Regions from separate parts of the Enterococcus sp. DIV0755b genome, predicted to be linked through region 2. Evidence: a T-box and tRNA genes for the amino acid it is inferred to sense, from the RefSeq annotation. Region 2 holds a T-box; the other holds one or more tRNA genes.
What was found. A T-box is a leader RNA that pairs with one kind of tRNA and senses whether it is charged. The one in region 2 lies ahead of argS (arginine--tRNA ligase), so its partner is inferred to be a tRNA-Arg.
Positions count from the first base shown of each region.

Region 1: it encodes a tRNA-Arg, which carries the amino acid that the T-box ahead of argS (arginine--tRNA ligase) is inferred to sense. The anticodon was not compared.

Region 1 is NZ_JBIOQN010000001.1:1,478,452-1,481,772, reverse strand. It holds gene IGI65_RS07020 (Y-family DNA polymerase) at 1-143, shown strand, start outside; gene IGI65_RS07015 (DUF7916 family protein) at 244-1,176, opposite strand; tRNA gene IGI65_RS07010 (tRNA-Arg) at 1,442-1,515, shown strand; gene IGI65_RS07005 (GNAT family N-acetyltransferase) at 1,549-2,709, opposite strand; gene IGI65_RS07000 (DUF3284 domain-containing protein) at 2,885-3,298, opposite strand; gene IGI65_RS06995 (DUF3188 domain-containing protein) at 3,295-3,321, opposite strand, start outside.
Region 2 is NZ_JBIOQN010000001.1:1,602,228-1,605,548, forward strand. It holds gene argF (ornithine carbamoyltransferase) at 1-201, shown strand, start outside; gene arcC (carbamate kinase) at 330-1,277, shown strand; T-box leader at 1,473-1,670, shown strand; gene argS (arginine--tRNA ligase) at 1,806-3,321, shown strand, end outside.

The sequences.
Region 1 (3,321 bases), 120 kb from region 2:
AAATAATTGATAAAATTCGTTCCAAGTATGGTTTTTCAGCAATTATCCACGCTACAAGCAAATTAACCGGTGCCCGCAGTCTTGCACGAAGTCATCTAGTCGGAGGCCATAACGGCGGCGCTGGTGGGTTAGATGGTTTATAGCCTAGCATAAAAAGTAAAAAGATGCCTTTTAATTTTCAAGCCATACATAAAGGACGTAACCAAAAATGTCACGTCCTCTTTCTAATCTATCTAATTAATATTAACGATTGATTGAGCGAGCAACACGATTAAGTGTGTGGCGCATTCCGCGAATCGCTATAGACATTTCAAAAATATTTTCTGCTGGTGCCATCCCACCATAGCCAGCATCGCCAATATGTTGCAAATCTACGCCGCAAATTTTATTGGTAATCGCCATTTGACGCAGTGTTTCTGGTCGGGCACTTTCCTGACTGGTGCCAATTGCGGTCATTGTTAACAAGTCATTTTCCTTTGCTAGTTTGACTGCTGCAATTAAATCTTGCTCTAAAAAGCCTTGAATCGTCCCTACAGCTGGAAGTAATAAAATATCTGCTCCTGCATTTGCATAGGCTTCAATCGCTTCTGTTGTTACAACAGGCTCACTTGAACCAGCACTGTGCATCTTACCTGCAATAACTAACCCTGAAAAATGTTCTTTTGCAATTTTTACTGCTTCTGCAATTGCTTCATTCGTTACCCCTGTACCTGGGTTACCTGTAAAACAGATGAAATCAACTCCTAATTTTTCGGCTTCTTTAATCGTTTCAACTGAGCTAGTACGACCTTTTGAAATTACCACTTGCTCACTCATTAAATCTAAATCAGCTGGAATCGGTTCTAAATTAATCCCTATTGGTCGCCCGGTTAATTTTTTTAACATAGGAATAGGATTTTCAATTACTGCATTCTTATCAAAAATCATTTCTGAAGTTAAGCCAGGCATACCAAAAACAACCGGCCGAAAACAATCAAAACCATTTAATAAAATCAGATCGGCACCAAAAGCCGCGGCAACTTCAGCATTAGTAATTTCGCCTGCTTGTGGAATTGTTTGAACAACTGTTTCCGTTACAACTACACGACCTTCACTGGCTTTGATGGATTGTTTTAATTCTTTGGCACTCATTTTTTTAACATCACTGTAATCAGCACTAATCAATCGTTTTACCATTTTTCTTCCTCTTTCTTTACGGATGATTTCATCCTTTGTTATATAACAAAATAATTATATTTAGTTGAAATAATAAAACAGCTAATAAACTAATCCAAACGATAACCTCATGGCTATGGCGCAGCGATAATTGGTCTAAACTCCTATGGCAAAGTTACTGGATATGGTTTGACCGTCACCGGGAGAATAGGTTATACTTGAATACGGTTATTTAACTAAATAACGACCAGTTAGCTGTTAAAATTGCAACGCAACAGTAATTTTTGTTCCCGTAGCTCAGTCGGATAGAGCAGTCGCCTCCTAAGCGACAGGCCGCTGGTTCAATTCCAGTCGGGAACGTTAGTGAAGTCCATTTTGGGGCTTCTTTTTTATTTAAAAATAATCTCCTAATAACGGTTTTTCCGTTGGTAAAAGTGTTGTTAATTGGCGTGCCAAATCAGTTGAAAGTTCAATTTTTTCAGCTGCACGTAGCTCATTTAACGAAACACTACCCAAAAATAACTGCGTGAAACTTTGTGGTGTTACTTTTATACGTGGAAGCTTACTTGTCGCAACTTGCTTAACACTTTTTTCTGGCGTAATTTCATAGCATCCGTTATTAATGGGTAGAAAAGAATCCGCGACAATTTCAATCGTGAAACTTTGCTTAATCTTATTTTGCCAAGGATAAGCCTTTAAAAATGTCAGTATATTAACTACCCGCGCCATCATATATGGCAATATTTTCACATCTACTTGTGGATTACAAACTTGTAGCAGTTTTGTCTCACCATTATAAGGACAGCTCCAACCAATCTTTTTGACAGTTCCACTATGCGCTTTAATAAAAGCATGTAAAGCATTAAATCCTGATTGTGTTAACGCAATTAATTCCATAATTTCTAATTTATCTTGAACAATTTGATAAACTACATATCCTCTAGCTTCGTTTTTTTCTTCATATATGGCAAAGTTAAAATCTTTATGCAAGTCAAATTTATATTTCAGCCACCATTCTGCTCGTTGTAAACCACCTTTTTGACTTTCGTCACTTTTTTGGTAAATTGTCTTCATTACCTCTTTTGCAGCTGGAAAAGTAATGCGTCTAACTTTTCCCATGGATTTTTCCGCAAAAGGCCACATTTCAGGGGATGCTTCATACCGAATTTGTAAAAATGCTGATTCATAGCCATAGCGACGGTAAAAAGGATAAGAAAATGGCGCCAAATAAGAAAGCTCTGTCCCTTGCTTATAACTATCTTGTAAAATCTCTCTCATAATGGCATCAATTCGGCCTTGTTTACGAAATTCAGGATAAGTAGAAACAAATCCGATCCCCTTCATTTTAAAAGTTTGATCCCAAAAATTTATGAAAAAAGGCGTCGCCATAATTTGACTGGCTAGTATTTCATCAGCAAATGAACCATAATTTTCTGAATTTTTTGCTAAATACGTAAACCGCTCTTTTTGTTCTGCACTTTTATTTTGTACAAAAGCATAAGTAGCTAGATCAAACATCTGTTGAAAGTCCGCTTGTATCTTTCTGACGGTCATAAAAACCCCTCCAAAGTAAGTGAAATCCTTGCAAATTTTTAAATACGCCACCAGTTTGTTTTTTTAAGTGTCATCAAAAGCAGTTTTATAACTTTAAACAAATAGTGTTAAGATTTTTATTCCTAACAAAATGCTAAATTTTCTGTAAAGCAAAAAAGGTGTCCGTAGACCCCTTTTAATTAGCACTTGCCATGTTTTCTAACATTTTACCAAACTGGCGTTTTCTGAAAAAGCCCAGCATTATCCCCAATAGCAAATCATTCATCTGTTGCATAAAACCAAATGATTTCATATTTTCATTGTAAATAACTAGACATTTGTTTTCATCAATTGGTGTAATCTCATAACGGACGACAAACTCATTACGGCTAGTTGAAGTTTTAAACTGATAAATACGATTTTCAACAAGTTCTTCAATGACAATTTTAGCGCTGCTATTTTTAGAAAATTGTTTAATGTAAGAAAAATTTTTTAATTGTTTACGCGTAATAGATTTTCCTGTTGCTTTGCGAACATCAAATATAACAGAGTTCATCATTTTATCATAAAAATTTTCTGCTGAAGTATTCAGTTTCTTTTCTACTTTCATGCTTTATCGCCTCTTTCATCTTC
Region 2 (3,321 bases):
TGCTTACCAGCATTCCATGACACTAACACTGTCTACGGTGAACAAATGAAAGAAAGATTTGGTATCACTGAAATGGAAGTTACTGATGAAGTATTCCGTTCAAAATATGCTCGTCAATTTGATCAAGCAGAAAACCGTATGCACTCAATCAAAGCGATTATGGCTGCAACATTGGGTAATCTATTCATTCCCCGCGTTTAATCGTTACTAAACTAAAAACCTACTTTAACTAAGACGAGTCAGTTCTTTGAGCCTTTTGCCTGTCAAAAGAGCTGGCTTGTTTTGGTGTTTCTAAAAACTTATGAAATTTCTTACGAGGAGCGATAATTATGGCAAAACGTAAAGTCGTTGTGGCTTTAGGCGGGAATGCAATTTTATCTGATGATGCAACTGCACAAGCACAACAAAACGCATTAAAAGAAACAGCAAAATACTTGGTACAATTTATTGAACAAGGTGATGAGTTAATCATCTCTCATGGTAATGGTCCTCAAGTTGGGAACTTATTAATTCAACAAGCGGCCGCTGACTCTGAAAAAACACCAGCAATGCCTTTAGATACTTGTGTGGCGATGACAGAAGGTTCAATTGGCTACTGGTTACAAAATGAAATGGGATCAATTTTAAAAGAAAAAGGAATCGATAAAGATGTCGTTTCTTTAGTAACTCAAGTAATCGTAGCAGAAGACGATCCATCATTTAACAACCCAAGTAAACCAGTTGGTCCTTTCTTTACAGAAGAAGAAGCCAAACAACAAATGGCTGCTAGCAGCAATGCCACTTTTAAAGAAGATGCAGGTCGTGGCTGGCGCAAAGTTGTAGCTTCACCAAAACCAATTTCAATTAAAGAAGCGCGTGTCATTGAAAGTTTAGTCGATCAAGGCGTTGTAACTATTTCTGTTGGTGGCGGCGGGATCCCTGTCGTTGAAACTGAAAATGGCTTAGAAGGTCGCGAAGCGGTTATCGATAAAGATTTTGCTTCTGAAAAATTAGCTGAAATCATCAATGCAGATCTTTTGATTGTATTAACGGGTGTCGATAATGTTTATGTAAACTATCAAAAACCAGATCAAAAGAAACTAGAACGCGTAACTGTTTCTGAAATGAAACAATATATTAAAGAAGATCAGTTTGCACCAGGTAGCATGTTACCAAAAGTGCAAGCATGTATCGAATTTGTTGAAGCTCGTCCTGAAGGCAAAGCAATCATCACTTCATTAGAAAATATTGAAAACCTATTAGCTAATGAAGATGGAACAATTGTCGTTGCCGACTAATTTATTATTTTGTGAAAAAATAGCTCTGCTGTACATTTTTCTCCTTTAGGGTACAGTGGAGGTATTTTTTTAATGCTGGTTATAAATATGCACTATTTAGTGAAAAACGAAATAAAATACTTGTTGTTTTAAAATAATAATAAAAAAGACTAGCCAGAAAAAAAAGTATTTGCTATAATCGGTGTCAGTTTAATAATTGATTTTGTGAACAAGAGAGTATTATTTGTTGGAAAACATAGCGAGTTTGGGAAGGTGTAAGCCAAGCAGGAAGGCAAATAAGAAGCGCACTTGGGAAAATCTGCTAAAAAAGCAGACGGCCATCTACCGTTATAGAAGAAGCTGGTCTGAAATTCAGACAATAAGAGTGGTACCGCGGGAAGTCTCGTCTCTAACGATTATCGTTAGGGGCTTTTTTTATTGGTAAAATCCAGCTAGATAAAGGTTCTAACTGGTTTTGGTTGCAATTAAATTGTAAAATAATGGTAACTGATGAGTTTTATGCTCATTTTAATCTAAGGAGGATATTTGATGAATAACAAAGATGTCGTAGCAAAAGCACTTTACGCTGTATTAAAAGATGATTTATCAATGGAACAAATTGAAAAGCTTTTGGAAAATCCCAAATCTGCTGATCACGGGGATGTGGCCTTTCCTACTTTTGCCTTAGCTAAAGCGTATAAAAAAGCACCACAACAAATTGCGCCAGAATTAGCAGAAAAAATTGATGGTGCTAATTTTGAAAAAATTGAAGTTGTTGGTCCATACTTAAACTTCTTTATGAATAAAGGTGCTATTTCAGAAAAAGTTTTAGCCACTGTAGTAAAAGAAAAAGAACACTACGGAGATGCTAATATTGGAGAAAATCGTAATGTACCAATCGATTTGTCTTCACCAAATATTGCCAAACCGATTTCAATGGGACACTTGCGTTCTACGGTTATTGGTAACTCCATTGGATTTATTATGGAAAAAATTGGCTATAACCCAATTCGGATTAACCATTTAGGTGACTGGGGTACACAATTTGGTAAATTAATTGTTGCCTATAAAAAATGGGGTTCAGAAGAAGCGGTTAAAGAGCAACCAATCAACGAATTATTACGTTTGTATGTACAGTTTCATGAAGAAGTTGAAACACAGCCTGAACTGGACGATGAAGCTCGTGCTTGGTTTAAAAAACTAGAAGACGGTGACAAAGAGGCTGTTTCATTATGGCAGTGGTTCCGTGATGAATCAATGAAAGAATTCAATAAAATCTACGATATGTTAGAAGTTAAATTTGACTCTTTAAATGGGGAAGCTTTCTACAATGATAAGATGGATGAAATTATCGAATTGTTGGAAGAAAAACATTTACTAAAAGAAGATCGTGGCGCAGAAATCGTCGATTTATCTGCTTATGATTTGAATCCGGCGTTAATCCGTAAATCTGATGGTGCCACACTTTATATCACTCGTGACTTAGCGGCAGCGTTATATCGTAAACGGACTTATGATTTTGCCCAATCTATTTACGTAGTAGGTAACGAACAAAGCTATCATTTTAAACAATTAAAAGCAGTTCTAAAAGAAATGGGCTTTGACTGGTCTGACGACATGCATCACATTGCATTTGGCTTGATTACGCAAGGTGGTAAAAAATTATCAACGCGTAAAGGGAAGATCGTTTTACTTGAAGAAGTCTTAAATCAAGCAATTGATTCAGCGAAAGAACAAATTTCTGAGAAAAATCCTGATTTAGAAAACAAAGACGAAGTAGCTAAACAAGTCGGTGTAGGCGCAGTTATTTTCCACGATCTTAAAAATGACCGCTTAAATACATTTGACTTTACATTAGAAGAAGTGGTTCGTTTTGAGGGCGAAACTGGTCCGTATGTACAATACACTCATGCTCGGGCAATGAGTATTTTAGAAAAAGCTGGCTTTACACCAGATGAAAATGCGCACTATACATTAAATGACGAAGCTTCTTGGGAAGTTGTAAAATTAATTCAACAATACCCAGATACAATCTTAAAAGCTGCATCTAATTACGAACCATCTG